Regions from separate parts of the Planococcus faecalis genome, predicted to be linked through region 2. Evidence: a T-box and tRNA genes for the amino acid it is inferred to sense, from the RefSeq annotation. Region 2 holds a T-box; the other regions hold tRNA genes.
The links. A T-box is a leader RNA that pairs with one kind of tRNA and senses whether it is charged. The one in region 2 lies ahead of AJGP001_RS07080 (valine--tRNA ligase), so its partner is inferred to be a tRNA-Val.

Region 1 (10,147 bases), 210 kb from region 2:
CCACCGAGTGCTGGCGTAGGATGAAGAACTTGCACCAAATCAAATAGCGTAGCACCTGGATTCAAGTCTCCTTCAACCGGTGTATATAAATGCTGAATATCCCTAATTTTCATCAATTTCGGCAATTTGGGTACGATTGTCCGACTGCAATTCGCTCTAAAAACTTCACTAATCATGTTTACTACATATTGATGTTCAGCACGATTTTTAGAATCTTTCAGTAAAATTTCCCCAAGTTCGGTATCCTTCTCAATGGTTTTTCCACGCGGAGTAGAACCCGCTAAACATGTTGAAAGGGCTTTATGATTTTCCACTTTTACTAATCGTTCAGGAGTCGCACCAAAGAAAAATTGGTCTTCTGCCTCCAAACCAAATAGAAAACTTTCAGGTTGTTCATTAGATACTTGATACAATGCTGAAGTCGGTGTAAACACATCTTCAAATTCCAGTTTCATCGTGCGTGCAATAACAACTTTTTCAACTTCTTTAGCTTTAATAATGTCGGTTACTTGTTTGATGGAATCCAAATAAGCTTGTTTTTTCAGTTCTATACGACCCGTTGTTTGCGGTTTATCGTATTTGTCCACTTCTGATACTTGGGCTGCATGGATCAATTTATCCCGCTCTTTGCGCATCGCCTCAAATTCTGCAAAACTCTCTTGCTTTTGAGTGATTAAATGGATACTAATAAAAGCCTGTTCTCCTTTTAACACTAGTTGAAAAGTCGGCACTGCGAAATAAGCCTGAGGAAATCTCTTCCATTCACTCGCTTTATTGTTTAACGGATCAAACGAAAATCCACCAAATAGAACCGGCTGAACCGAATGCTCTTCATTGACAATTTGGCGACATAAGTTCTGCCACTCTTTTTTTATTTCTTCAAATCTTCCATTTGCCTTGTTTGTAGACAATACATGGGCATGACCAATTCCGACCAACGTAAAGGTCTTTTCCCGATTTTGCCAGTACAGTCGTTTTCCTGAGTGGTCACTTCCGCCGGCTTCAAAAAATGCCAATGCTGACATGCGTGTTACTTCAATTGTTTCCGTATAAAAGCGGTAGCCTTCATATTGGCTATCCGCAGATTGTTGAGTCGATGAAGACGATTCTGAATTCACCTGATTACCTCCGTTTTAAGACAACAGTCTAGTTTATTCCACAAACGTTCTACTTTTTAATCTCTACCTTCTATCATACTCTTTTCTGCTAAAATCAGCACATCATTTGCTGTATTCACTGTTATTTTGAAGTACAATGAGGAGTGGAAAGAATTAAAGGAGAGAGATATATGACACATTCACTACAAGCAGACAGCGGATGGCGCGTATGGTGGCAACTAACTCGGCCGCATACCTTAACCGCTTCTTTCGCTCCCGTATTCCTCGGAACGATGATTGCTTTACAGTATTCCCTTATCGATTGGATTTTATTCCTAGCTATGCTCGTTGCGAGTTTGTTGATTCAAGCAGCTACTAATATGTTCAATGAATATTACGATTTTGCTAGAGGGTTAGACAATGAGAACTCTGTCGGTATTGGGGGTGCAATTGTTCGGAACGGTGTGAAACCGAAAACTGTATTAAATCTAGCTTTATTGTTCTACGGGATTGCTGCAGTTATTGGTCTCTATATTTGTTCACTAACTAGTTGGTGGCTTTTAGTTGTAGGTGCCGTTGCAATGGGGATTGGCTATTTTTATACCGGTGGGCCATATCCTATTGCCTACACACCTTTTGGCGAACTTTTCTCTGGCGTAGTCATGGGCTATTTGATTGTAATCATTGCCTTCTATATTCAAACGGGGATGGTAACCCTAGAAGCATCGTTACTTGCTATTCCGAGCACATTATTAGTAGCAGCTATTATGCTAGCCAATAACATTCGCGATATTGTGGGCGACGAAGAAAGTGGACGCAAAACACTTGCTATTTTGGTTAAAAGACCGGCAGCTGTCAATATTCTTATGTGGTTTTTCATTCTAGCCTACGTATGGATTGTCATTCTTATCCTAGTAGGAATATTGACACCGTGGGCCTTACTAGTCTTCATAAGCGTCATTAAACCTATTAAAGTCGTTCAAATCTTTAAACGTTTTACAGAACCTCTAAAGGTGATGCCGGCGATGAAAGATACTGGAAAAACAAATACATTTGTGGCTTTTTTACTTGGAATTGGGTTACTGATTGATTACCTTCTATAATATAGACAAACAAAAAAGGATTTCTAGAGAAATCCTTTTTTTGTTTGTCTAAAATAATACTTTGAAGAACAGTTAATTATAAGTTATAGTAAATAAATAATTCTAAATTTTCGAATGAGGAGGATATATAGTGAAACCTATCATCATCGGCATTATTGCAGCTTTTTTCTTTGCATTTACTTTCGTACTCAACGCCACGATGGAAGCTGACGGCGGGAATTGGATCTGGAGTGCGTCTCTCCGATACTTTTTCATGATTCCCTTTTTACTTTTGATTGTTGTATTAAGAAAGAACTTAAAACCGCTGTTACAAGAAATGAATAAAAACAAAAGAGCTTGGACCCTATGGAGTTTTGTTGGATTTGGCTTATTCTATGCTCCACTATGTTTCGCTGCAGCCTATTCCCCTGGCTGGCTCATCGCAGGAACATGGCAAATTACCATAGTCGCTGGTACATTACTTGCTCCCTTATTTCTCATTACCATACATAGCAATAAAGAAACTACTCAACTAAGAGGAAAGATTCCTGTTAAAAGCTTGATGATTTCTTTTATCATATTAGCAGGAGTCAGTTTAATGCAACTTGAACATGTAGCAGTTGTTTCTTCTTCAACACTTTGGTTCGGTTTTATCCCTGTTATCCTCGCAGCTTTCGCATACCCATTAGGAAATAGAAAAATGATGGATATATGTGGAGGTAGGTTGGATGCGTATCAGAGGGTTTTGGGCATGACACTAGCTAGTCTACCTTTTTGGTTTATCCTATCATTATATGGGCTTGTTACTGTAGGTGGACCTAGCGCTTCACAAAGCTTACAAACTTTAATTGTAGCAATCAGTTCAGGTGTAATGGCAACAGTACTCTTCTTTAAAGCGACTGATCTAGTTAGAGGCGATATGCAGAAACTAGGAGCAGTAGAAGCGACACAATCAATGGAAGTTTTATTTGCGTTAGCAGGAGAAGCACTTTTCTTGTCAATTATCTTACCTTCAAGCTTAGCAATAATCGGGATTTTCATTGTAATGCTTGGCATGATTCTTCACAGTCTTAATTCTAGTAAAACGAAAAAAAGTGTTATGCAATTAAATGCATAACACTTTTTTATAATGACCCCTACGGGATTCGAACCCGTGTTACCGCCGTGAAAGGGCGGTGTCTTAACCGCTTGACCAAGGGGCCAAATACTGGCGGAGAAGGAGGGATTTGAACCCTCGCGCCGGTTGCCCGACCTACACCCTTAGCAGGGGCGCCTCTTCAGCCACTTGAGTACTTCCCCAGTATGGCTCCGAAGGTAGGACTCGAACCTACGACCATCGCATTAACAGTGCGGTGCTCTACCACTGAGCTACTTCGGAATGGTGGGCCTAAATGGACTCGAACCATCGACCTCACGCTTATCAGGCGTGCGCTCTAACCAGCTGAGCTATAGGCCCATATGTAATATTATGGAGCGGGTGGGGGGAATCGAACCCCCATCATCAGCTTGGAAGGCTGAGGTTTTACCACTAAACTACACCCGCATAAAATGGTGGGTCAGGACGGAATCGAACCGCCGACACTTAGAGCTTCAATCTAATGCTCTACCGACTGAGCTACTGACCCACTTTATTTATTGGAAATGGCGGTCCCGACCGGGATCGAACCGGCGATCTCCTGCGTGACAGGCAGGCATGTTAACCGCTACACCACGGGACCATTTGGTTGCGGGGGCAGGATTTGAACCTGCGACCTTTGGGTTATGAGCCCAACGAGCTACCGAACTGCTCCACCCCGCGACAATAGTATAATTCAAAAGAAATTCGTCCACACATTTTAAAAATATGGAGGAGGAAGAGGGATTCGAACCCCCGCGGGATTTGACTCCCCTGTCGGTTTTCAAGACCGATCCCTTCAGCCAAACTTGGGTATTCCTCCGAGATAAAATACATATGGTGGACCTTGCAGGACTCGAACCTGCGACCGGACGGTTATGAGCCGTCTGCTCTAACCAACTGAGCTAAAGGTCCTAAAAAAGTGGCGGCAGAGGGGATCGAACCCCCGACCTCACGGGTATGAACCGTACGCTCTAGCCAGCTGAGCTACGCCGCCGGGATCTTTACTTTAAAAAGTTGGTGGAGCCTAGCGGGATCGAACCGCTGACCTCCTGCGTGCAAGGCAGGCGCTCTCCCAGCTGAGCTAAGGCCCCATTGTTTGGTCGGGAAGACAGGATTCGAACCTGCGACCCCTTGGTCCCAAACCAAGTGCTCTACCAAGCTGAGCTACTTCCCGAACTTGAGTTGCTGAGTATAAAAATATGGTGCGCCCGAGAGGACTCGAACCTCTAACCGCTTGATTCGTAGTCAAGTACTCTATCCAATTGAGCTACGGGCGCATATGATGCTATTCACTATTTCGTGAAAAGATGGTGCCGAGGACCGGAATCGAACCGGTACGGTAGTCACCTACCGCAGGATTTTAAGTCCTGTGCGTCTGCCAGTTCCGCCACCCCGGCTAAGGGTCGGTATCACGTGCAAATAAATATGGAGCGGAAGACGAGGTTCGAACTCGCGACCTCCACCTTGGCAAGGTGGCGTTCTACCACTGAACTACTTCCGCAAAAATGGTGCGGGTGAAGGGAGTCGAACCCCCACGCCCGAAGGCGCTAGATCCTAAGTCTAGTGCGTCTGCCAGTTCCGCCACACCCGCGTGGCAATATAAAATTAAAATGGTGAGCCATGAAGGATTCGAACCTTCGACCCTCTGATTAAAAGTCAGATGCTCTACCAGCTGAGCTAATGGCTCGAAAAAGTGGTGCCGGAGAAAGGAGTCGAACCCTCGACCTACTGATTACAAGTCAGTTGCTCTACCAACTGAGCTACTCCGGCAAAAGAAATAATGGTGGAGGATGACGGGATCGAACCGCCGACCCTCTGCTTGTAAGGCAGATGCTCTCCCAGCTGAGCTAATCCTCCGATATATTGCCCAGCGACGTCCTACTCTCACAGGGGGAAACCCCCAACTACCATCGGCGCAAAAGAGCTTAACTGCCGTGTTCGGGATGGGAACGGGTGTGGCCTCTTTGCCATCATCACTGGACTATTTGGTTTTGAAAGACAAGATTTATTATACCAGTAGTACTGTTTTTTTCAAGCTTTTTTTACAAAAACTTGGGCTTATTCTTTCAAAACTGGATAAACGACAGGTGAAACAGGCAAGTTTTTCGCATACAGTGTGTTGGTTAAGTCCTCGATCGATTAGTATTCGTCAGCTGCACGTATCGCTACGCTTCCACCTCGAACCTATCTACCTCATCGTCTTTGAGGGATCTTACTTGCTTGCGCAATGGGAAATCTCATCTTGAGGGGGGCTTCGTGCTTAGATGCTTTCAGCACTTATCCCGGCCACACATAGCTACCCAGCGATGCCCTTGGCAGAACAACTGGTACACCAGCGGTGTGTCCATCCCGGTCCTCTCGTACTAAGGACAGCTCCTCTCAAATTTCCTGCGCCCGCGACGGATAGGGACCGAACTGTCTCACGACGTTCTGAACCCAGCTCGCGTACCGCTTTAATGGGCGAACAGCCCAACCCTTGGGACCGACTACAGCCCCAGGATGCGATGAGCCGACATCGAGGTGCCAAACCTCCCCGTCGATGTGGACTCTTGGGGGAGATAAGCCTGTTATCCCCGGGGTAGCTTTTATCCGTTGAGCGATGGCCCTTCCATGCGGAACCACCGGATCACTAAGCCCGTCTTTCGACCCTGCTCGACCTGTACGTCTCGCAGTCAAGCTCCCTTCTGCCTTTACACTCTACGAATGATTTCCAACCATTCTGAGGGAACCTTTGGGCGCCTCCGTTACTCTTTAGGAGGCGACCGCCCCAGTCAAACTGCCCGCCTGACACTGTCTCCCAAGCCGATCAGGCTTGTGGGTTAGAATTTCAATACAACCAGGGTAGTATCCCACTGACGCCTCCTCCGAAGCTAGCGCTCCGGAATCTCAGGCTCCTACCTATCCTGTACAAGTTGCACCAAAATTCAATATCAGGCTACAGTAAAGCTCCACGGGGTCTTTCCGTCCTGTCGCGGGTAACCTGCATCTTCACAGGTACTATAATTTCACCGAGTCTCTCGTTGAGACAGTGCCCAGATCGTTACGCCTTTCGTGCGGGTCGGAACTTACCCGACAAGGAATTTCGCTACCTTAGGACCGTTATAGTTACGGCCGCCGTTTACTGGGGCTTCAATTCGCACCTTCGCTTGCGCTAAGCACTCCTCTTAACCTTCCAGCACCGGGCAGGCGTCAGCCCCTATACGTCACCTTACGGTTTTGCAGAGACCTGTGTTTTTGCTAAACAGTCGCCTGGGCCTATTCACTGCGGCTCTCTCGGGCTATTCACCCTACCAGAGCACCCCTTCTCCCGAAGTTACGGGGTCATTTTGCCGAGTTCCTTAACGAGAGTTCACTCGCTCACCTTAGAATTCTCTTCTCGCCTACCTGTGTCGGTTTGCGGTACGGGCACCTCCCGCCTCGCTAGAGGCTTTTCTTGGCAGTGTGAAATCAGGGACTCAAGGGTAAACCCTCTTGCCGTCACAGCTCAACGTATTAGAAATGGGATTTGCCTCATTTCACGCCTCACTGCTTGGACGTGCACAACCAACGGCACGCTCTCCTTATCCTTCTGCGTCCCCCCATTGCTCAAACGGCGGGGAGGTGGTACAGGAATATCAACCTGTTGTCCATCGTCTACGCCTATCGGCCTCGACTTAGGTCCCGACTAACCCTGAGCGGACGAGCCTTCCTCAGGAAACCTTAGGCATTCGGTGGACGGGATTCTCACCCGTCTTTCGTTACTCATACCGGCATTCTCACTTCTAAGCGCTCCACCAGTCCTTCCGGTCTGACTTCAACGCCCTTAGAACGCTCTCCTACCACGGATCTCTAACGAGATCCATCCACAGCTTCGGTAATCCGTTTAGCCCCGGTACATTTTCGGCGCAGTGTCACTCGACCAGTGAGCTATTACGCACTCTTTAAATGATGGCTGCTTCTAAGCCAACATCCTGGTTGTCTAAGCAACGCCACATCCTTTTCCACTTAACGGATATTTGGGGACCTTAGCTGGTGGTCTGGGCTGTTTCCCTCTTGACTACGGATCTTATCACTCGCAGTCTGACTCCCAAGCATAAATCACTGGCATTCGGAGTTTGTCTGAATTCGGTAACCCGGGATGGGCCCCTAGTCCAAACAGTGCTCTACCTCCAGGATTCTCAATCTTGAGGCTAGCCCTAAAGCTATTTCGGAGAGAACCAGCTATCTCCAGGTTCGATTGGAATTTCTCCGCTACCCACACCTCATCCCCGCACTTTTCAACGTGCGTGGGTTCGGGCCTCCAGTAAGTGTTACCTTACCTTCACCCTGGACATGGGTAGATCACCTGGTTTCGGGTCTACAACTGCATACTCTGTCGCCCTATTCAGACTCGCTTTCGCTGCGGCTCCGCCTTCTCAGCTTAACCTTGCATGCAATCGTAACTCGCCGGTTCATTCTACAAAAGGCACGCCATCACCCATTAACGGGCTTTGACTACTTGTAGGCACACGGTTTCAGGATCTATTTCACTCCCCTTCCGGGGTGCTTTTCACCTTTCCCTCACGGTACTGGTTCACTATCGGTCACTAGGAAGTATTTAGCCTTGGGAGATGGTCCTCCCAGATTCCGACGGAATTTCACGTGTTCCGCCGTACTCAGGATCCACTCTGGAGGGATAGGGTTTTCGGCTACGGGGCTGTTACCCGCTGCGGCGGACCGTTCCAGGTCGCTTCGCCTAATCCTATCTTTTGTAACTCCGTATAGAGTGTCCTACAACCCCAAGAGGCAAGCCTCTTGGTTTGGGCTGATCCCGTTTCGCTCGCCGCTACTCAGGGAATCGCATTTGCTTTCTCTTCCTCCAGGTACTTAGATGTTTCAGTTCCCTGGGTCTGCCTTCTCATGTGCTATAGATTCACACATGGATACTACCCGATTAAAGGCAGTGGGTTCCCCCATTCGGAAATCTCCGGATCACAGCTCACTTACAGCTCCCCGAAGCATATCGGTGTTAGTGCCGTCCTTCTTCGGCTCCTAGTGCCAAGGCATCCACCGTGCGCCCTTTCTAACTTAACCACTGGTTAATTAAAAAGTTGTGACGAAATCGTCACGCGTACTTGAATTACTTGCTTTGTTTCAATGTCGTTTTATCCAGTTTTCAAAGAACAAGGTTGAAAGTCACAAAAAAAGGCGTTGCCGCCTGAAGGTGAACCTTCAAAACTGAACGCAAAACGTCAACCCCGAGACAAGCTCGGTTCCGAATTTATCCTTAGAAAGGAGGTGATCCAGCCGCACCTTCCGATACGGCTACCTTGTTACGACTTCACCCCAATCATCTGTCCCACCTTCGGCGGCTGGCTCCACAAGGGTTACCTCACCGACTTCGGGTGTTACAAACTCTCGTGGTGTGACGGGCGGTGTGTACAAGGCCCGGGAACGTATTCACCGTGGCATGCTGATCCACGATTACTAGCGATTCCGGCTTCATGCAGGCGAGTTGCAGCCTGCAATCCGAACTGAGAACGGTTTTCTGGGATTGGCTTGCCCTCGCGGGGTTGCAGCCCTTTGTACCGTCCATTGTAGCACGTGTGTAGCCCAGGTCATAAGGGGCATGATGATTTGACGTCATCCCCACCTTCCTCCGGTTTGTCACCGGCAGTCACCTTAGAGTGCCCAACTGAATGCTGGCAACTAAGATCAAGGGTTGCGCTCGTTGCGGGACTTAACCCAACATCTCACGACACGAGCTGACGACAACCATGCACCACCTGTCACCACTGTCCCCGAAGGGAAAAGTGTATCTCTACACCGGTCAGTGGGATGTCAAGACCTGGTAAGGTTCTTCGCGTTGCTTCGAATTAAACCACATGCTCCACCGCTTGTGCGGGCCCCCGTCAATTCCTTTGAGTTTCAGCCTTGCGGCCGTACTCCCCAGGCGGAGTGCTTAATGCGTTAGCTGCAGCACTAAGGGGCGGAAACCCCCTAACACTTAGCACTCATCGTTTACGGCGTGGACTACCAGGGTATCTAATCCTGTTTGCTCCCCACGCTTTCGCGCCTCAGCGTCAGTTACAGACCAGAAAGTCGCCTTCGCCACTGGTGTTCCTCCACATCTCTACGCATTTCACCGCTACACATGGAATTCCACTTTCCTCTTCTGCACTCAAGTTCCCCAGTTTCCAATGACCCTCCACGGTTGAGCCGTGGGCTTTCACATCGGACTTAAAGAACCGCCTGCGCGCGCTTTACGCCCAATAATTCCGGACAACGCTTGCCACCTACGTATTACCGCGGCTGCTGGCACGTAGTTAGCCGTGGCTTTCTGGTGAGGTACCGTCAAGGTACCAGTAGTTACTTGGTACTTGTTCTTCCCTCACAACAGAGTTTTACGATCCGAAAACCTTCGTCACTCACGCGGCGTTGCTCCGTCAGACTTTCGTCCATTGCGGAAGATTCCCTACTGCTGCCTCCCGTAGGAGTCTGGGCCGTGTCTCAGTCCCAGTGTGGCCGATCACCCTCTCAGGTCGGCTACGCATCGTCGCCTTGGTAGGCCATTACCCCACCAACTAGCTAATGCGCCGCGGGCCCATCCTGCAGTGACAGCCGAAACCGTCTTTCCGTGCAGCCTCAGGAGAGGCCGCAAACTATTCGGTATTAGCACCGGTTTCCCGGAGTTATCCCGATCTGCAGGGCAGGTTGCCCACGTGTTACTCACCCGTCCGCCGCTAAACAATGGGAGCAAGCTCCCAAAGTTCCGCTCGACTTGCATGTATTAGGCACGCCGCCAGCGTTCGTCCTGAGCCAGGATCAAACTCTCCATTATAGAGTAGTGTTGATTGCTCAATACTGCTGGCGTATCGCCGTCCGAAGACGCA
Region 2 (10,147 bases):
CTCATTAATTTCTTTTTGGGTAGCCGGTTATCTGAATTTCATTTTTGGTATTAAAGAAAGGTAGGATTTAGTTGAGAAAAATTATTGTAGGTTCAAGAAGAAGTAAGTTGGCGTTGACACAAACAAATCAGTTTATTGATAAGTTAAAAGCAGCAGGCGTACCATTTGAATTTGAAATCAAAGAAATTGTCACGAAAGGCGACCGTATCGTTGATGTGATGCTATCAAAAGTAGGCGGCAAAGGCTTATTTGTTAAGGAAATTGAACAAGCTCTTTTTGCTAAAGAAATCGATTTTGCTGTTCACAGCATGAAAGATATGCCTTCTGTATTACCTGAAGGTCTTGCAATTGGGTGTATTCCTGAACGTGAAGACCCGCGTGATGCTTATATTGCGAACGACCATGTAAAATTAATGGAATTGCCAGTTGGCGCAGTTGTTGGAACGAGTAGTTTGCGTCGCAGTTCTCAATTGTTACTAATACGTCCGGACCTTGATATTCAATGGATTCGCGGCAATATTGATACACGTCTTGCGAAATTACATGCGGGCGATTTTGACGCCATTATTTTAGCAGCGGCTGGTTTGAAACGGATGGGCTGGAAAGATGACTTAGTCACTGAATTTATGGAAGTGGACGAATGCCTGCCAGCAATCGGACAAGGCGCATTAGGGATCGAGTGCCGTGAAGACGACAAAGAATTGATGGCTGAATTAGCGAAACTTAACGATGACAATACAGCATTAGCTGTTAACGCAGAACGTAAATTCCTTAAAGACATGGATGGCAGCTGCCAAGTTCCCATTGCAGGATATGCAACAGTGAACGAGGGAGAAATCACTTTTACTGGACTAATTTCTTCACCAGAAGCTGATCAAGTTTTCAAAGAAGTGGCGATTAGTCGCGATCCAATCGAAGCTGGCCGCATCGTAGCTGAGAAAATTAGTGCACAAGGCGGCTATGAGTTAATTCAGCGCGTCAAAGCCGAAAGCAATGTCTAAAAAAGAAAATTTGCTCGAAGGTCAAACTGTGATTTTTACAGGTTCCAGAGAACCTATAGAAGCGCTTGAACATGCACAGTCGTTTGGTGCCCAAACACGTTACTTGCCACTTGTCGAAACAATAAGTCGGCAGTCAAAAAAACCAGATTTTGCAGGCTATGACTGGTTAATTTTTACTAGCCGTACAAGTGCTGAAGTGTTTTGTCAACTGGATGAAACCGTTAGCGCTAAAATTGCAGCAGTAGGTGATCAAACGGCTGCTGTGTTGCAACGGCATGGCCACAGCGTTGATTTTATACCGAAAGTTTTTAGTGCCGATCATTTTATCGAAGAATTCCCACCTGTTTCTGGCGTCGCCAAATGCTTGTTTATAAAAGGTCAAATGGCGAAAAACACCATCGCCTCTATGTCGATGCAAGTGGATGAGTGGGTTGTTTACGATACCATTCTGAATATCGAAAACGCTAAGCTGGTCGTTCAACTAAAAGACGTTATTATTCTTTTCGCCAGTCCTTCTGCTGTGTCGGCGTACCGACAAGCAGGTGGAGATTGGTCGAATATCCGCACCGCGGCGATTGGCCACGTTACGAAAAAGACGATACTAAAAAGCGGCGGAACAGTGGATTACACGCCTAAAAAATATACGTATATAGAAGTTATCAATGAAATAGCGAAAGGAAGTTTGTCGAAATGAAAGAATTAAATTTTAACCGTCACCGTCGTTTGCGCGGTTCTGCTAATATCCGTTCAATGGTTCGCGAAACGAGCTTACATAAAGAGGACTTTATTTATCCGATTTTTGTTGTAGAAGGCGAAAACATTAAAACAGAAATTTCTTCAATGCCAGGCGTTTTCCATTTTTCGTTGGATAAATTAGGTGAAGAATTAGATGAAGTGGTGGACCTTGGAATTCCTTCTGTTATTCTTTTTGGCGTACCGAACGAAAAAGATGCGGTTGGCACACAAGCTTATCACGACCATGGTATCACTCAAGAAGCCATCCGTTTTGCGAAAAATCGTCATCCTGAGTTAGTCGTTATTGCAGATACCTGTCTGTGCCAATATACCGATCATGGCCATTGTGGCGTAATCGAAAATGGTGTGATTTTAAATGACGAATCACTAGATTTACTAGCACGCACTGCGGTTTCTCAAGCAAAAGCTGGAGCTGACATTATTGCACCATCAAATATGATGGACGGTTTTGTTGCTGCAATTCGCTACGGACTTGACCAAGCGGGATTCGAAAACACACCCATTATGTCGTACGGTGTTAAATATTCGTCTGCTTATTACGGACCTTTCCGTGAAGCGGCTCACAGTACACCGCAATTTGGGGATCGTAAAACGTACCAAATGGATCCAGCAAACCGTATGGAAGCGTTACGTGAAGCAACTTCTGATATTCAAGAAGGTGCAGATTTCATGATTGTTAAGCCAGCTTTGTCGTACTTAGACATTATCCGTGAAGTTCGCGATAATTTTGATGTACCGATTGTCGCTTATAACGTATCGGGTGAATACGCGATGGTCAAAGCAGCTGCCGCAAATGGCTGGATTGATGAAAAGAAAATCGTTTTAGAAACTTTATTGAGCATGAAACGCGCGGGAGCAGATATCGTTATGACTTATCACGCGAAAGACGCAGCACGCTGGTTGGAGGGAAAAGAATGACATACGAAAAATCACTAGCCGCATTTACTGAAGCAAAAACTTTAATGCCAGGTGGCGTTAATAGCCCAGTCCGTGCCTTTAAATCGGTCAATATGGATCCGATTTTCATGAAGTCAGGAAGCGGTGCCACAATTACAGATATTGACGGAAATTCGTATATTGACTACGTTTTGTCATACGGCCCATTAATTTTAGGCCATGCTGAACCAGCAGTCGTCAACGCAATTCAAGAAACAGCAGCGCTTGGAACGTCATTCGGTGCGCCAACTGAACTTGAAAATACGATGGCGAAACTAGTTATGGAACGCGTTCCATCGATTGAAATGATTCGTATGGTATCTTCTGGAACAGAAGCAACGATGAGTGCATTGCGTGTAGCACGTGGCTATACCGGCCGCGATAAAATCTTGAAATTCGAAGGCTGCTATCACGGTCACGGCGACAGTCTATTAATCAAAGCAGGTTCAGGTGTCGCAACTTTAGGTTTGCCAGATTCACCAGGTGTACCCGAATCAGTCGCTAAAAATACCATTACCGTGCCATTTAATGACTTAGAAAGCGTTCGTATGGCTTTTCAAGAATACGGCAGTGAACTAGCGGCAGTTATCGTAGAACCGGTTGCTGGAAACATGGGCGTGGTTCCGCCAAACGAAGGCTTCTTAATGGAGCTGCGCAACTTAACGCACGAAAACGGCACGCTTCTTATTTTTGACGAAGTCATGACCGGATTCCGTGTTGGCTATCATTGTGCACAAGGTCATTACGGCGTTACACCCGACATGACGTGTCTCGGTAAAGTAATCGGCGGCGGTTTACCAGTCGGTGCATTCGGTGGTAAGCGTGAAATTATGCAGCAAGTCGCACCAAGTGGTTCTATTTATCAAGCAGGCACACTCTCTGGAAATCCACTCGCAATGCGCGCAGGCTTTGAAACGTTGTCTCGTTTAACAGAAGAAAGCTACAACACTTTTATCGAACGCGGCGACCAGCTTGAAAAAGGATTCCGAGAAGCTGCAACCAAATACAACATCCCGCACACAGTCAACCGTGCAGGCTCGATGATTGGTTTTTTCTTCACAAACGAAAACGTGGTCGACTTTGCAACAGCGAAAACTTCAGATACCGATTTGTTCGCTGACTATTACCGTTTAATGGCGGCAGAAGGTATTTACTTGCCGCCGTCTCAATTTGAAGGCATGTTCCTATCGACTGCCCACACGGAAGAGCATATCGCAAAAACCGTAGAAGCATTCCATGCCGTATTTGCTAAATTGGCACGCTAAAAATAGACAGGGCTATCCTGAAAGGTCATAAAAATGACCCTTTGGGATAGCCCTTTTTTTAGAGTGATTTTGATCTGTTTAAGTAGTCGCTTTTATCTCAATAGTTAGTAGTGAAAAATTAGCAAGATATAGAAAATCGGTATTGCTGTTCCAAAGCTCGCTCCAAGCTATTCATCTCGTCTCACATTGTTACGCTCAAAACGACCGAAGCGATGTATAGAACCTAAGAAAAACGACTATCCCAGTTCAATGCAACCTGACTCAGCGAAGGCGCGTGCACCACCGCCGTCGAGCGTCTCCAGAACCTTACACCCTCTACTCCCACATAAAAATAGGTGCACTTATGCATCCACCACTCCCTAGCTGAGGCGCGTCACGGGCTAGGCGAAGCGCTAAGACGAGTGCTCTTCTCGGCTTAGTGTGAGAGCCATGCCCCAAGCGCTCGAAGCGGTGTATAGAACCTAAGAAAACGTATTATCTCAGTTCAATGCAACCTTACTCAGCGAAGGCGCGTGCACCACCGCCGCCGAGCGTTTCCAGAACTTCACATCCTCTACTCCAACATAAAAGTAGGTGCACTTATACATCCACCACTCCCTAGCTGAGGCGCGTCGCGGGCTAGGCGAAGCGCTAAGACGAGTGCTCTTCTCGGCTTGGTGCGGGAGCCATGCCCAAAGCGACCGAAGCGGTGTATAGAACCTAAGAAAAACGTTCAATGCAACCTGACTTAGCGACGGCGCGTGCACCACCGCCGCCGAGCGTCTCCAGAGCCTTACACCCTCTACTCCCACATAAAAATAGGTGCACTTGTGCATCCAGCAGTCCCTAGCTGAGGCGCGTCGCGGGCTAGGCGAAGCGAAAAGACCGGTGCACTTCCGGGCTTATCGCGAGAGCCATGCCCAAAGCGACCGAAGCGGCATAAGAAAGCGAGGCTACTTTCTCGAGCTTGCACCCCCACATCAATCTTCATTCACTAGGCGAAGTAACGAAACAACACCAACTACCTACCCTACACCACCAAAGCCATGTCCATTGACTAAGCAAGGAGCGAGCACGGGCTAGGCAAAGCAAAAAGACCGGTGAACTTCCGGGCTTATTGCGGGAGCCATGCCCAAAGCGACCGAAGCGACATAAGAAAGCAGAAATAACTACCACCTCAATCAAACCTTACAAAATAAACTTGACGCTAAAACCAAGTATTGAGTACAATAAGAGTAATTAGATATTCATGCGTTGAAGAGGATAGTAAATTGTACGTTACATTTCAGAGAGAAGACCAGTTGGTGAGAGGTTTTCATGAGCGTCCAGTTGAATGTCACCTCCGAGCAGTTGCCGTGAAACGAGTAGCGGGAACCGGACTGAACATCCGTTATGAAACTTGAGAGCCAGGTGTGCAAGTGGACCTGTGTATAAAGGTGGTACCGCGAAAAACTCCTTCGTCCTTTACAGACGACGGGAGTTTTTTGCGTTCTACCAGAAATTAAAGGAGGAATTCCAATGACTGAACAAATGTCCACCAAGTACGATCCACAATCGATTGAAAAAGGGCGTTACGATTGGTGGGTCAACAACAAATTCTTCGAAGCAAAACCTGAAAGCGGCAAAACGCCGTATACCATTGTGATTCCACCACCAAACGTTACCGGCAAGTTGCACTTAGGCCACGCGTGGGATACAACATTACAAGACATCATGACACGCATGAAACGGATGCAAGGCTTTGATGCGTTATGGCTTCCAGGAATGGATCATGCAGGTATTGCAACGCAAGCAAAAGTGGAAGGCAAGCTGAAAGAAGAAGGTCGTTCACGCTATGACTTAGGACGCGAAGCGTTTCTTGAAGAATCATGGAAATGGAAAGATCAATACGCAGGGCACATTCGCGAGCAATGGGCAAAACTAGGGCTAGGTCTTGATTATTCGCGTGAGCGTTTTACATTAGATGACGGCTTATCAAAAGCAGTAAGAGAAGTATTTGTTAAGCTGTATGAGAAAAAACTCATTTACCGCGGCAAATACATCATCAACTGGGACCCGAACACAAAAACAGCGATTTCCGACATTGAAGTTATTTACAAAGACGTACAAGGTGCGTTTTATCATATGCGTTACCCACTTGCAGATGGTAGTGGTCATATTGAAATCGCCACGACACGTCCCGAAACAATGCTTGGCGATACAGCCGTTGCCGTTCACCCGAAAGACGAGCGTTACCAGCACTTGATCGGCAAGAAAGTAATTTTGCCAATTATTGGCCGGGAAATTGAAATTGTAGCGGATGATTACGTAGATAGAGAATTTGGAAGTGGTGCTGTAAAAATTACACCGGCTCACGACCCGAATGACTTTGAAATTGGAAACCGTCATCATTTAGAACGCGTACTAGTTATGCACGAAGACGGTTCGATGAACGAAAACGCTGGCAAGTATGAAGGACTGGATCGTTTTGAATGTCGGAAGCAAATTGTCAAAGATCTGCAAGACCTGGATGTGTTATTTAAAATTGAAGAGCATTTGCATTCAGTAGGCCATTCTGAGCGTAGCGGAGCAGTGGTTGAGCCTTACCTATCAACACAATGGTTTGTCGATATGAAGCCACTTGCTGCTGCTTCAGTTGAGGCACAAAAAAACGATGCGGGTGTTAACTTTGTGCCGGATCGTTTTGAGAAAACCTATTTGCACTGGATGGAAAACATTCGCGATTGGTGTATTTCGCGCCAACTTTGGTGGGGACATCAAATTCCAGCTTGGTATCATAACGAAACAGGCGAAATCTATGTAGGCCACGAAGCACCGGCAGACGCTGAAAACTGGACACAAGACGAAGACGTATTAGACACGTGGTTCTCATCTGCTTTATGGCCGTTCTCGACACTTGGCTGGCCAGAAGAAAACGATGATCTTAGCCGTTACTACCCGACGGACGTATTGGTGACAGGCTACGACATCATTAACTTTTGGGTGTCACGGATGATTTTCCAAGCTTTAGAATTCACGGGTGAAAAACCGTTTAAAGATGTCTTGATTCACGGACTTGTGCGTGACGCTGAAGGGCGTAAAATGTCCAAATCACTTGGCAACGGCGTTGACCCGATGGACGTTATTTCTGAGTACGGAGCCGATTCGCTGCGTTATTTCCTCGCAACAGCTTCGTCTCCAGGACAAGATCTTCGGTACGCAAACGACAAAGTCGAGTCCGTTTGGAACTTTGCCAATAAAATCTGGAATGCGTCTCGTTTTGCGTTGATGAACATGGAAGGCATGACGTACGACCAAATCGACTTGTCAGGCAAAAAGTCCGTTGCGGATTCATGGATTCTGACGCGTTTGAATGAAACCATCGAACAAGTAACGGAACTTGCAGAACGCTATGAATTTGGCGAAGTGGGCCGTTCACTTTACAACTTTATATGGGATGATTTCTGTGACTGGTATATCGAAATGTCGAAATTGCCATTATACGGTGAGGACGAAAGAGCGAAGAAAATGACGCGTTCAGTTCTTGCTTACGTACTCGACAACACGATGCGTCTATTGCACCCGTTCATGCCATTTATTACAGAAGAAATTTGGCAGAACTTGCCGCATGAAGGTGAATCGATTACCGTTGCGGCGTGGCCGACAGTAGATAACTCATTAACAGACCAAAGTCAGTCTTCAAGCATGAAGCTGTTAATGGATGTGATTCGTTCTGTACGTACGATCCGTGCAGAAGTACAATCGCCAATGAGCAAAAAAGTGCCGTTGACGATTTCGGCAAAAGATGCCAATACGCATGCCGTGCTAGAAGCAAATGCCGCGTATATCGAACGTTTCTGTAACCCGGAAACCTTAACGATCGGCGAAAACATGGTAGCTCCTGAAAAATCGATGTCTGCAGTAGTATCCGGTGCTGAATTGTTTGTGCCACTTAAAGGCTTGATCGACATTGATGCAGAACTTGCGCGTCTCGGTAAAGAACGCGAAAAATGGGCAAAAGAAGTCAAGCTCGTGAGCGGCAAATTGTCGAACGAACGCTTTGTGTCTAAAGCGCCAGAAGCAGTTGTCGCCGAAGAACGTGCGAAACAAGCCGATTACCTAGAAAAACACGCAACAGTTGAAAAACGTATCGAAGAATTAAAGAACTTGTAAAACGAAAAAAACCGTTTTCCCAATGGGGAGAGCGGTTTTTTGTAGTTAACAAGCTAATAAATTAGACTTAGGAATGGACATTTCACATATCGTTTTGGTATAGCTCTCGCAAAAAGCGAGCCTTCTCGCTTCGCTTAGCCGCTGAACACGCCGACGCTAAGAAATTCACTAAATCAGAAATGTCGAATTTTTTCGGTGTTTACATAAAAATAAAGCAGACTCCGGCAGAATATCCAGAGGTAAAAAATAGTCCAACTTAACTAGAAATCATTTCGGTCGATCTTCCCGCCCGAACGGTGCATGTTGTTCCAGTGTTCGCAGGTACTCTACTAACAATTCGGCGATGTTTTCTTCGTGTGTTTTATAAAATGACCGGGCCCCAACAGGATCTTCGATTTCATTGAACAGGTGCTGACCGTCTTCTAATAGTAAAAAATCGATTCCGACATAGTCGCTTTTTAAAGCGCGGGCAATACGTAAGACATCCTTTTCTTGAGCGGCAGTGAGGATGTATTTCTCAACAGTACCACCGAGAGAATAGTTCACTTTAAAAGAGTCTTTAGAGCTGCGTTTGACAGCACCAACGACTTTATTGCCGATTACATAAGCACGGACGTCCGCTTGGTGCTGAATGACCGGCTGGAAAATCAATGGCGAAGAGGTAACGGGTATGTCTTGAACGGCTTGGAGCAGCCAAACTTCGGAACCTCCGTGCCCGTCTGCGGTTTTTGCCACACACGGAAATTCAGTTGCTGTTTGGTAGCTGGGAATAACAGGCACTCCAAGGAATAGAAACAATTGATAACTTTGCCATTTGTCATTGGCAATGCGGTTGACTTCGGCACGATTTACCAGTCGAACCTGTTGGTCTTCTAGAAATCGTGCAGCTTGAGGGCGCCGCGCGCGAAACACCACGGTTTCACTTTTAACGGTTTCCGCGAGTAGCTGGAGTCCGTTTGAACTCCAATCGTCCCACTGAATCAAACGAACATCACCAAAACGCTGCAGTTCTTCTATAAATTCGTGGTTGCGTTTTGCGTCTGCTGTTTCATAGAGAAGTTTCATGCTAAGTCCTCCACTATATAGGCAATCATGGCGTCTGCGACATTAATGCCTGTGACATTTAAAATATTGCGGATGTGCGCGGCGGCATTGACTTCGCATACTAATGGCTGATCGTTGTCACCAAACAACAAATCGACTCCAGCAAAGGTGGCGCCAACGGCATCAGCAGCTTCTAACGCTAGTTTTTCTTGAACGACAGTTAGTTGGATTGGCGACGCCACACCGCCATTTGTTATATTCGCGCGGAAATCTGTTTCAGAATGACGATACATCGCTGCCACAATTTGATCTCCTACAATATTAACGCGAATGTCGCGACCGCGGCTCGATGCGATAAATTCCTGGAATACAAAATCGACACCTCGTAGGTTATCGACTTTTTCGTAAAATTCCGCTTCGGTTTCAATTAAATAGACTTTCATGCCAAAAGAGCCGTGACCTTCTTTAATGATCATCGGCAAGTTCAACTGATTGATAATTTTCTCGAAATAACCAGATTCTATTATGGAGAAGTTCGGATAAACTTTTGGGGCAACAATCGTCCGTGGCATGGGCAAATCGTGCGCTGCTAGTTGGACATATTGAGTCGCTTTGTTGTCGCATAAATCAATCACTGCGGGGTCGTTGTAAACGGGCACCCCTCGACTTTTTAAAAAGTAGCCAAGTAAGATATCTTTATCCAATAACACGGCAAAATCGGGTATACTTAAATTGACTGATAAATCCATTACAACCTCATAATTTTTCATAATTTTTACATCTATGCCGGCTCTTTCTGCTGCCTCGGCAACCAGCCTAGCTTGGTCTTCAAACTTATCGGAAACTAAACTTCCATTATAAATAACCCAACAACTTGTCATATCCATTCCACCTTCGGGCTAATATCCTACTTAAAAAGTGTATCATGTTTACTAAGAAAAGAGGCTCTTTATGATCATCGGACTAGAACAATACAAAACAAAATGGAACATACAGACAGACTCAGCCATTCAC
Region 3 (10,147 bases), 390 kb from region 2:
GAAGTTACTTTATTAGCAATTGCTACGCCTATCTTAGCTTATGCCGGCGTATCCATTGGCCGTTCATGGTTCGACTTTGTGCAATTAGGTTGGAAAACTATCGTAATTGGCATGGTGGTTCTGCTCGGAACATTTCTTGGCTCAGCAGTCATTGCGGAAATTATCCTTCGATTTCAAGGAATTATTTAACGTTAACCAAAAGACCACCGCAAAAGCTTTAGCTTTTGCGGTGGTCTTTTTACTAGTTCTTTAAAAATCTATTTACTGCTACTTACCCTCAGCAATCCATCTTAAAAATTCCAAAAAGAAAAGCCCAACAATAATGTCAGGGCCTCTCATCTAATCTTGCAGGATACCGGCGGTCGGGGTCGAACCGACACTCCGGTGAAGGAACGGGATTTTGAGTCCCGCGCGTCTGCCAATTCCGCCACGCCGGCAAGTATTTCTTTAGCGGACAAGAATTATTATAGCACATCTCATTTCGCTCGCCAATACTTTATTCGTATAACAAATAATTTTGCAAAAACAGGTGTTTATCTTTTTTACAAAACCAAATTAAGAAGAAAGTAGAAGACAGCGGCTAACATCGCCGATATTGGCATTGTAATCACCCAAGTGATTAACATAGTCTTGGCTGTCCCCCACTGAACGCCTTTAACACGATGCGCTGCCCCAACTCCCATTATAGAAGACGAAATAACGTGAGTTGTACTAACTGGCAAGTGAATCAGAGTAGCACCAAAAATTACTGCTGCACCTGTCAAATCAGCTGCTACACCATTAACTGGACGAATTTTCATGATTTTCCCGCCCACCGTTTTAATAATTCGCCAACCGCCAACCGAAGTCCCTAACGCCATCGCTAGGGCACATGTAGCTTGTACCCACAATTGGATATCATCAGAGCTTTGATAATTATTCACAATCAATGCCAACGTAATAATCCCCATCGCTTTTTGCGCATCATTCGTACCATGGGAAAATGACTGCAATGCAGCAGTGGCAATTTGAATTAATCTAAAATTCTTATTTGTTTTTGTTAAATTATGATCTTTGAATACTATTTTAAAAACACTATACATGAGATAGCCCACGACCAAAGCAAGAATTGGCGAAAAGATTAAAGCTTGCAAAATTGCTAGAAAGCCACTGTAATTAAGAGCTGCAAAGCCAGCCCCTGCAATAGCTGCTCCAGCTATTGAACCAATTAACGCGTGTGAGGAGCTACTTGGAATTCCATAGTACCAAGTCAACAAATTCCATGTAATAGCCGCTAATAAAGCTGCTAGAATAACGACAGAGCCATTATCGAGCGCAAAAGGATCGACGATATCCTTGGTTATTGTTTTAGCAACACCCGTAAAAGCCATAGCACCGACAAAATTCATAATGGCCGCAAGCATAATTGCACGTCTCGGTGTTAGTGCTTTTGTAGAAACCGCAGTAGCTATCGAATTTGCCGTATCATGAAACCCATTGATAAAGTCAAATATTATAGCAAAAATGACAATCAAAACTGTTAACAGCAATACCATATCCATTAGTCATTTTGCTCCTTAGGCGTTTTTCATAATAATTGATTCGAATGTATTCGCGACTTGCTGACAATGATCAGCAATTTCTTCTAACTCTTCGTATATGTCCTTGTATTGAATAATTCGAATCGGATCTTTTTCAGTTTGAAACAGATTTTTTATGGATCGACGCAGGACGGCATCACATTTAGATTCGTAATCTTTAATTTTAATCGCATGAGATCTCATCTGAGGCAACTTCTTAGAAACCATTAGTTCGACTGCCATTTCTATCTCAATCGTGCTCAATCGAATTGCTTCAACAAATTCAAGCATGTATTCATCTGCTTCTACTATTGAATACATATCAAATCGTGCAGCTGTGTGTTCTAAACCGTCTAATACATCATCCATACTCATTGCTAAAGCCAATATATCTTCTCGTTCAATTGGCGTAATAAATGCGTTGTTAAGATCTTGGATTATGGAATGTATAAAAGAATCTCCTTTTGTTTCATAATCCTTCATAGTGTTCGAAAAAATGATCAAGTCATTACTAGCTTTTAATTTATACTCAGCAAAATAAGCTGCACTTTCTTTTAAATTCAACGCAATGTCACTCAACTGCAATGCAAACTTATCTTTCTTTTTGAAAGCCATTTTCTCTACCTCCACTATTTTCGCAACATAATTTCTCAGCTAAATTATAATAGCTTATTTCTCGAGATATTAACACTATCTATATAATCAATTTACAAATTTTTGTTGAAACCGAATTTCCAGTTTAATCTAAACTCAATAAAAAAACCTCTTAACTATGATTTCTCACAGTTAAGAGGTTTTTGAAAGAGCAGGCAGGCTCTTTCGTGATACCGGCGGTCGGGGTCGAACCGACACTCCCGTGAAGGAACGGGATTTTGAGTCCCGCGCGTCTGCCAATTCCGCCACGCCGGCAAAATATTATGGAGGCGGCAACCGGACTCGAACCGGTGATAAGGGTGTTGCAGACCCATGCCTTACCACTTGGCTATGCCGCCAAATATTGGAGCGGAAGACGAGGTTCGAACTCGCGACCTCCACCTTGGCAAGGTGGCGTTCTACCACTGAACTACTTCCGCTTAAAGCTGGGGTACCTGGATTCGAACCAGGGCATGACGGGATCAAAACCCGTTGCCTTACCGCTTGGCTATACCCCACTAGTAAAAGATGGGGCGGACGAGGGGAATTGAACCCCCGAGTGCCGGAATCACAATCCGGTGCGTTAACCACTTCGCCACGACCGCCACTTTATTATTTATAAGTTCACTTAATGAAATGAAAACATGGGGCGGACGAGGGGAATTGAACCCCCGAGTGCCGGAATCACAATCCGGTGCGTTAACCACTTCGCCACGACCGCCATCATAAAATTTAAAATTGGCAGGGGCAGTAGGAATCGAACCCACATCGGAGGTGTTGGAGACCTCTGTTCTACCGTTAAACTATGCCCCTAAAAACTGGTGGTGGGGGGCAGATTCGAACTGCCGAACCCGAAGGAGCGGATTTACAGTCCGCCGCGTTTAGCCACTTCGCTACCCCACCTAGTGGTGCCGGAGAAAGGAGTCGAACCCTCGACCTACTGATTACAAGTCAGTTGCTCTACCAACTGAGCTACTCCGGCACAAGTATTAATAAAAAATGGTGGGTCAGGACGGAATCGAACCGCCGACACTTAGAGCTTCAATCTAATGCTCTACCGACTGAGCTACTGACCCACTTTATTTATTGAAAATGGCGGTCCCGACCGGGATCGAACCGGCGATCTCCTGCGTGACAGGCAGGCATGTTAACCGCTACACCACGGGACCATTTGGTTGCGGGGGCAGGATTTGAACCTGCGACCTTTGGGTTATGAGCCCAACGAGCTACCGAACTGCTCCACCCCGCGACAATACTATTTTCTTACGATTAACATTGTGAAATTTAAAAACAACGCGTTCACTATGTAACTGTAAATGGTGGAGGATGACGGGATCGAACCGCCGACCCTCTGCTTGTAAGGCAGATGCTCTCCCAGCTGAGCTAATCCTCCATGAAATTGGTGACCCCTACGGGATTCGAACCCGTGTTACCGCCGTGAAAGGGCGGTGTCTTAACCGCTTGACCAAGGGGCCGTGCTTTTAAAAAGAACTTCTGGCGGAGAGCAAGGGATTCGAACCCTTGAGACGGTTGCCCGCCTACATGATTTCCAATCATGCTCCTTCGGCCACTCGGACAGCTCTCCATATTTGGCTCCGAAGGTAGGACTCGAACCTACGACCATCGCATTAACAGTGCGGTGCTCTACCACTGAGCTACTTCGGAATAATTATTCAGACTGGCAACGTCCTACTCTCACAGGGGGAAACCCCCAACTACCATCGGCGCAAAAGAGCTTAACTACCGTGTTCGGGATGGGAACGGGTGTGGCCTCTTTGCCATCATTACCAGACTGAATTTATTTTGAAAGACAAGTTTTATTATACCATTAGTACCGGTTTTTTCAAGCTTTTTTTACAAAAACTTTCTTATTCTTTCAAAACTGGATAAACGACAGGTGAAACAGGCAAGTTTTTCGCATACAGTATGTTGGTTAAGTCCTCGATCGATTAGTATTCGTCAGCTGCACGTATCGCTACGCTTCCACCTCGAACCTATCTACCTCATCGTCTTTGAGGGATCTTACTTGCTTGCGCAATGGGAAATCTCATCTTGAGGGGGGCTTCGTGCTTAGATGCTTTCAGCACTTATCCCGGCCACACATAGCTACCCAGCGATGCCCTTGGCAGAACAACTGGTACACCAGCGGTGTGTCCATCCCGGTCCTCTCGTACTAAGGACAGCTCCTCTCAAATTTCCTGCGCCCGCGACGGATAGGGACCGAACTGTCTCACGACGTTCTGAACCCAGCTCGCGTACCGCTTTAATGGGCGAACAGCCCAACCCTTGGGACCGACTACAGCCCCAGGATGCGATGAGCCGACATCGAGGTGCCAAACCTCCCCGTCGATGTGGACTCTTGGGGGAGATAAGCCTGTTATCCCCGGGGTAGCTTTTATCCGTTGAGCGATGGCCCTTCCATGCGGAACCACCGGATCACTAAGCCCGTCTTTCGACCCTGCTCGACCTGTACGTCTCGCAGTCAAGCTCCCTTCTGCCTTTACACTCTACGAATGATTTCCAACCATTCTGAGGGAACCTTTGGGCGCCTCCGTTACTCTTTAGGAGGCGACCGCCCCAGTCAAACTGCCCGCCTGACACTGTCTCCCAAGCCGATCAGGCTTGTGGGTTAGAATTTCAATACAACCAGGGTAGTATCCCACTGACGCCTCCTCCGAAGCTAGCGCTCCGGAATCTCAGGCTCCTACCTATCCTGTACAAGTTGCACCAAAATTCAATATCAGGCTACAGTAAAGCTCCACGGGGTCTTTCCGTCCTGTCGCGGGTAACCTGCATCTTCACAGGTACTATAATTTCACCGAGTCTCTCGTTGAGACAGTGCCCAGATCGTTACGCCTTTCGTGCGGGTCGGAACTTACCCGACAAGGAATTTCGCTACCTTAGGACCGTTATAGTTACGGCCGCCGTTTACTGGGGCTTCAATTCGCACCTTCGCTTGCGCTAAGCACTCCTCTTAACCTTCCAGCACCGGGCAGGCGTCAGCCCCTATACGTCACCTTACGGTTTTGCAGAGACCTGTGTTTTTGCTAAACAGTCGCCTGGGCCTATTCACTGCGGCTCTCTCGGGCTATTCACCCTACCAGAGCACCCCTTCTCCCGAAGTTACGGGGTCATTTTGCCGAGTTCCTTAACGAGAGTTCACTCGCTCACCTTAGAATTCTCTTCTCGCCTACCTGTGTCGGTTTGCGGTACGGGCACCTCCCGCCTCGCTAGAGGCTTTTCTTGGCAGTGTGAAATCAGGGACTCAAGGGTAAACCCTCTTGCCGTCACAGCTCAACGTATTAGAAATGGGATTTGCCTCATTTCACGCCTCACTGCTTGGACGTGCACAACCAACGGCACGCTCTCCTTATCCTTCTGCGTCCCCCATTGCTCAAACGGCGGGGAGGTGGTACAGGAATATCAACCTGTTGTCCATCGTCTACGCCTATCGGCCTCGACTTAGGTCCCGACTAACCCTGAGCGGACGAGCCTTCCTCAGGAAACCTTAGGCATTCGGTGGACGGGATTCTCACCCGTCTTTCGTTACTCATACCGGCATTCTCACTTCTAAGCGCTCCACCAGTCCTTCCGGTCTGACTTCAACGCCCTTAGAACGCTCTCCTACCACGGATCTCTAACGAGATCCATCCACAGCTTCGGTAATCCGTTTAGCCCCGGTACATTTTCGGCGCAGTGTCACTCGACCAGTGAGCTATTACGCACTCTTTAAATGATGGCTGCTTCTAAGCCAACATCCTGGTTGTCTAAGCAACGCCACATCCTTTTCCACTTAACGGATATTTGGGGACCTTAGCTGGTGGTCTGGGCTGTTTCCCTCTTGACTACGGATCTTATCACTCGCAGTCTGACTCCCAAGCATAAATCACTGGCATTCGGAGTTTGTCTGAATTCGGTAACCCGGGATGGGCCCCTAGTCCAAACAGTGCTCTACCTCCAGGATTCTCAATCTTGAGGCTAGCCCTAAAGCTATTTCGGAGAGAACCAGCTATCTCCAGGTTCGATTGGAATTTCTCCGCTACCCACACCTCATCCCCGCACTTTTCAACGTGCGTGGGTTCGGGCCTCCAGTAAGTGTTACCTTACCTTCACCCTGGACATGGGTAGATCACCTGGTTTCGGGTCTACAACTGCATACTCTGTCGCCCTATTCAGACTCGCTTTCGCTGCGGCTCCGCCTTCTCAGCTTAACCTTGCATGCAATCGTAACTCGCCGGTTCATTCTACAAAAGGCACGCCATCACCCATTAACGGGCTTTGACTACTTGTAGGCACACGGTTTCAGGATCTATTTCACTCCCCTTCCGGGGTGCTTTTCACCTTTCCCTCACGGTACTGGTTCACTATCGGTCACTAGGAAGTATTTAGCCTTGGGAGATGGTCCTCCCAGATTCCGACGGAATTTCACGTGTTCCGCCGTACTCAGGATCCACTCTGGAGGGATAGGGTTTTCGGCTACGGGGCTGTTACCCGCTGCGGCGGACCGTTCCAGGTCGCTTCGCCTAATCCTATCTTTTGTAACTCCGTATAGAGTGTCCTACAACCCCAAGAGGCAAGCCTCTTGGTTTGGGCTGATCCCGTTTCGCTCGCCGCTACTCAGGGAATCGCATTTGCTTTCTCTTCCTCCAGGTACTTAGATGTTTCAGTTCCCTGGGTCTGCCTTCTCATGTGCTATAGATTCACACATGGATACTACCCGATTAAAGGCAGTGGGTTCCCCCATTCGGAAATCTCCGGATCACAGCTCACTTACAGCTCCCCGAAGCATATCGGTGTTAGTGCCGTCCTTCTTCGGCTCCTAGTGCCAAGGCATCCACCGTGCGCCCTTTCTAACTTAACCACTGGTTAATTAAAAAGTTGTGACGAAATCGTCACGCGTACTTGAATTACTTGCATTTGTTTCAATGTCGTTTTATCCAGTTTTCAAAGAACAAAGTCATCATTTCTACTTGCAAAATGATTGGTGGAGCCTAGCGGGATCGAACCGCTGACCTCCTGCGTGCAAGGCAGGCGCTCTCCCAGCTGAGCTAAGGCCCCAAGAAGAATGGTGGGCCTAAATGGACTCGAACCATCGACCTCACGCTTATCAGGCGTGCGCTCTAACCAGCTGAGCTATAGGCCCTCTTGAGTATAATTGTAATACTGATAAAAGATCAATTCAATGTCACCATTGAAAATGAACCTTCAAAACTGAACGCAAAACGTCAACCCCGAGCCAAGCTCGGTTCCGAATTTATCCTTAGAAAGGAGGTGATCCAGCCGCACCTTCCGATACGGCTACCTTGTTACGACTTCACCCCAATCATCTGTCCCACCTTCGGCGGCTGGCTCCACAAGGGTTACCTCACCGACTTCGGGTGTTACAAACTCTCGTGGTGTGACGGGCGGTGTGTACAAGGCCCGGGAACGTATTCACCGTGGCATGCTGATCCACGATTACTAGCGATTCCGGCTTCATGCAGGCGAGTTGCAGCCTGCAATCCGAACTGAGAACGGTTTTCTGGGATTGGCTTGCCCTCGCGGGGTTGCAGCCCTTTGTACCGTCCATTGTAGCACGTGTGTAGCCCAGGTCATAAGGGGCATGATGATTTGACGTCATCCCCACCTTCCTCCGGTTTGTCACCGGCAGTCACCTTAGAGTGCCCAACTGAATGCTGGCAACTAAGATCAAGGGTTGCGCTCGTTGCGGGACTTAACCCAACATCTCACGACACGAGCTGACGACAACCATGCACCACCTGTCACCACTGTCCCCGAAGGGAAAAGTGTATCTCTACACCGGTCAGTGGGATGTCAAGACCTGGTAAGGTTCTTCGCGTTGCTTCGAATTAAACCACATGCTCCACCGCTTGTGCGGGCCCCCGTCAATTCCTTTGAGTTTCAGCCTTGCGGCCGTACTCCCCAGGCGGAGTGCTTAATGCGTTAGCTGCAGCACTAAGGGGCGGAAACCCCCTAACACTTAGCACTCATCGTTTACGGCGTGGACTACCAGGGTATCTAATCCTGTTTGCTCCCCACGCTTTCGCGCCTCAGCGTCAGTTACAGACCAGAAAGTCGCCTTCGCCACTGGTGTTCCTCCACATCTCTACGCATTTCACCGCTACACATGGAATTCCACTTTCCTCTTCTGCACTCAAGTTCCCCAGTTTCCAATGACCCTCCACGGTTGAGCCGTGGGCTTTCACATCGGACTTAAGGAACCGCCTGCGCGCGCTTTACGCCCAATAATTCCGGACAACGCTTGCCACCTACGTATTACCGCGGCTGCTGGCACGTAGTTAGCCGTGGCTTTCTGGTGAGGTACCGTCAAGGTACCAGTAGTTACTTGGTACTTGTTCTTCCCTCACAACAGAGTTTTACGATCCGAAAACCTTCGTCACTCACGCGGCGTTGCTCCGTCAGACTTTCGTCCATTGCGGAAGATTCCCTACTGCTGCCTCCCGTAGGAGTCTGGGCCGTGTCTCAGTCCCAGTGTGGCCGATCACCCTCTCAGGTCGGCTACGCATCGTCGCCTTGGTGGGCCATTACCCCACCAACTAGCTAATGCGCCGCGGGCCCATCCTGCAGTGACAGCGAGATGCCGTCTTTCCGTGCAGCCTCAGGAGAGGCCGCAAACTATTCGGTATTAGCACCGGTTTCCCGGAGTTATCCCGATCTGCAGGGCAGGTTGCCCACGTGTTACTCACCCGTCCGCCGCTAAACAATGGGAGCAAGCTCCCATTGTTCCGCTCGACTTGCATGTATTAGGCACGCCGCCAGCGTTCGTCCTGAGCCAGGATCAAACTCTCCATTATAGAGTAGTGTTGATTGCTCAATACTGCTGGCGTATCGCCGTCCGAAGACGCACGATTCGCTTTGATCTGCGTGATGCTGATCAGTAAGTTGTCGTCACGAACACCGAGAAGGAAAACAACTTCGCTCTGGTTGCCAAAGGCAACCTTCGCAAAAGCCGTTCTCGCACCAAGGTGCTCGTGACGTCTTTCGTTGACGTTTTGCTGTTCAGTTTTCAAGGTTCAATGTGTTCGTTCTGTAAAAGCAACTTCTCTAATTTAACATTGTCTTCCGAGAGAGTCAAGCTTTTTTATTATTGTAAAAAACTTAATTTCTCTTAGCGACGTGTATTATCATAATACAGATCCACTTAATATGTCAACGGTTAAAGCAAAATATTTTCAAAAATATTGCTCGTCTTAATAATTAGGCTGTTAAATCATTATTCTTTAGTGAATTCTGGCAAAAGAAAAGCTGTTACCAAAGTCCAAATATCCGACTTTCAGTAACAGCTACCAATTCAATTCAGTTCTTGGCACTTATTTTTGTCTCTACATAATCCTTGTAATCCCCTTAACTGCTCCAGTCTTCCTAACTTAATCGCTAAGGGAAAAGCACAACAACGCGCATTTCATTTTTCGCTCATTCGAAAGAGCATTCACTTCTCTAAAGCACCCTTTATTTTTTTACGTAATAATACCTGTGGAAAATCCCTTCGCTCTTAGTCGTTACCCCGTTAATAAAAATCAATTCTTTATCTACTAAATATTCGATGAACACTTCAAGATCAGAAGAATAGTTTTTCAATTCTTCTTGCTCGTGTAACTCCTGTATCGTCCAGCTACTTTGTTTCTCCATAACTTCTCTTATATGAAGAGCTCCGTCTTGTGTCCGCGAATGAATATAAAATTCACTCGCTAAAAATAACAATTCTAGCCGTTTATCAATAGGCTCATCACTCGAAATCAATTCTTCGTAGAGCTTGTAGATGGCGGGTTCCATTTGTTTAACTTGCGACCAAACAGTCACTTCTGGAGGCAAACCATTTTCTAGCACTGCCAATCGCGCTAAATGATGTAGCGATTCGACCATATGATTATAGGCATCCATGTAGTTCTTTTCTTCAAAAAACACTTTTCCTTCCATATAACGACGAATTAGTT

Region 1: it encodes a tRNA-Val, which carries the amino acid that the T-box ahead of AJGP001_RS07080 (valine--tRNA ligase) is inferred to sense. The anticodon was not compared.
Region 3: it encodes a tRNA-Val, which carries the amino acid that the T-box ahead of AJGP001_RS07080 (valine--tRNA ligase) is inferred to sense. The anticodon was not compared.

The regions. Positions count from the first base shown of each region.
Region 1 covers NZ_CP019401.1:1,208,900-1,219,046, reverse strand. The annotation lists gene AJGP001_RS06075 (isochorismate synthase) at 1-1,118, opposite strand, end outside; gene AJGP001_RS06070 (1,4-dihydroxy-2-naphthoate polyprenyltransferase) at 1,289-2,200, shown strand; gene AJGP001_RS06065 (DMT family transporter) at 2,331-3,296, shown strand; tRNA gene AJGP001_RS06060 (tRNA-Glu) at 3,310-3,381, opposite strand; tRNA gene AJGP001_RS06055 (tRNA-Ser) at 3,388-3,478, opposite strand; tRNA gene AJGP001_RS06050 (tRNA-Asn) at 3,483-3,557, opposite strand; tRNA gene AJGP001_RS06045 (tRNA-Ile) at 3,559-3,635, opposite strand; tRNA gene AJGP001_RS06040 (tRNA-Gly) at 3,649-3,722, opposite strand; tRNA gene AJGP001_RS06035 (tRNA-Phe) at 3,729-3,804, opposite strand; tRNA gene AJGP001_RS06030 (tRNA-Asp) at 3,822-3,897, opposite strand; tRNA gene AJGP001_RS06025 (tRNA-Met) at 3,901-3,977, opposite strand; tRNA gene AJGP001_RS06020 (tRNA-Ser) at 4,024-4,116, opposite strand; tRNA gene AJGP001_RS06015 (tRNA-Ile) at 4,132-4,208, opposite strand; tRNA gene AJGP001_RS06010 (tRNA-Met) at 4,217-4,290, opposite strand; tRNA gene AJGP001_RS06005 (tRNA-Ala) at 4,312-4,387, opposite strand; tRNA gene AJGP001_RS06000 (tRNA-Pro) at 4,394-4,470, opposite strand; tRNA gene AJGP001_RS05995 (tRNA-Arg) at 4,497-4,573, opposite strand; tRNA gene AJGP001_RS05990 (tRNA-Leu) at 4,605-4,693, opposite strand; tRNA gene AJGP001_RS05985 (tRNA-Gly) at 4,723-4,797, opposite strand; tRNA gene AJGP001_RS05980 (tRNA-Leu) at 4,803-4,887, opposite strand; tRNA gene AJGP001_RS05975 (tRNA-Lys) at 4,908-4,983, opposite strand; tRNA gene AJGP001_RS05970 (tRNA-Thr) at 4,991-5,066, opposite strand; tRNA gene AJGP001_RS05965 (tRNA-Val) at 5,078-5,153, opposite strand; rRNA gene rrf (5S ribosomal RNA) at 5,162-5,277, opposite strand; rRNA gene AJGP001_RS05955 (23S ribosomal RNA) at 5,416-8,348, opposite strand; rRNA gene AJGP001_RS05950 (16S ribosomal RNA) at 8,546-10,095, opposite strand.
Region 2 covers NZ_CP019401.1:1,416,016-1,426,162, forward strand. The annotation lists gene AJGP001_RS07055 (cytochrome C assembly family protein) at 1-54, shown strand, start outside; gene hemC (hydroxymethylbilane synthase) at 72-1,001, shown strand; gene AJGP001_RS07065 (uroporphyrinogen-III synthase) at 994-1,695, shown strand; gene hemB (porphobilinogen synthase) at 1,692-2,675, shown strand; gene hemL (glutamate-1-semialdehyde 2,1-aminomutase) at 2,672-3,958, shown strand; T-box leader at 5,183-5,405, shown strand; gene AJGP001_RS07080 (valine--tRNA ligase) at 5,456-8,089, shown strand; gene AJGP001_RS07085 (ATP-grasp domain-containing protein) at 8,357-9,154, opposite strand; gene AJGP001_RS07090 (ATP-grasp domain-containing protein) at 9,151-10,014, opposite strand; gene AJGP001_RS07095 (bifunctional folylpolyglutamate synthase/dihydrofolate synthase) at 10,085-10,147, shown strand, end outside.
Region 3 covers NZ_CP019401.1:1,022,953-1,033,099, reverse strand. The annotation lists gene AJGP001_RS05090 (hypothetical protein) at 1-189, shown strand, start outside; tRNA gene AJGP001_RS05085 (tRNA-Leu) at 354-437, opposite strand; gene AJGP001_RS05080 (inorganic phosphate transporter) at 543-1,541, opposite strand; gene AJGP001_RS05075 (DUF47 domain-containing protein) at 1,557-2,174, opposite strand; tRNA gene AJGP001_RS05070 (tRNA-Leu) at 2,385-2,468, opposite strand; tRNA gene AJGP001_RS05065 (tRNA-Cys) at 2,478-2,551, opposite strand; tRNA gene AJGP001_RS05060 (tRNA-Gly) at 2,558-2,632, opposite strand; tRNA gene AJGP001_RS05055 (tRNA-Gln) at 2,639-2,710, opposite strand; tRNA gene AJGP001_RS05050 (tRNA-His) at 2,722-2,797, opposite strand; tRNA gene AJGP001_RS05045 (tRNA-His) at 2,838-2,913, opposite strand; tRNA gene AJGP001_RS05040 (tRNA-Trp) at 2,932-3,005, opposite strand; tRNA gene AJGP001_RS05035 (tRNA-Tyr) at 3,012-3,095, opposite strand; tRNA gene AJGP001_RS05030 (tRNA-Thr) at 3,099-3,174, opposite strand; tRNA gene AJGP001_RS05025 (tRNA-Phe) at 3,193-3,268, opposite strand; tRNA gene AJGP001_RS05020 (tRNA-Asp) at 3,286-3,361, opposite strand; tRNA gene AJGP001_RS05015 (tRNA-Met) at 3,365-3,441, opposite strand; tRNA gene AJGP001_RS05010 (tRNA-Val) at 3,510-3,585, opposite strand; tRNA gene AJGP001_RS05005 (tRNA-Glu) at 3,593-3,667, opposite strand; tRNA gene AJGP001_RS05000 (tRNA-Ser) at 3,688-3,777, opposite strand; tRNA gene AJGP001_RS04995 (tRNA-Asn) at 3,783-3,857, opposite strand; rRNA gene rrf (5S ribosomal RNA) at 3,869-3,984, opposite strand; rRNA gene AJGP001_RS04985 (23S ribosomal RNA) at 4,122-7,053, opposite strand; tRNA gene AJGP001_RS04980 (tRNA-Ala) at 7,175-7,250, opposite strand; tRNA gene AJGP001_RS04975 (tRNA-Ile) at 7,259-7,335, opposite strand; rRNA gene AJGP001_RS04970 (16S ribosomal RNA) at 7,457-9,007, opposite strand; gene AJGP001_RS04965 (nucleotidyltransferase-like protein) at 9,663-10,147, opposite strand, start outside.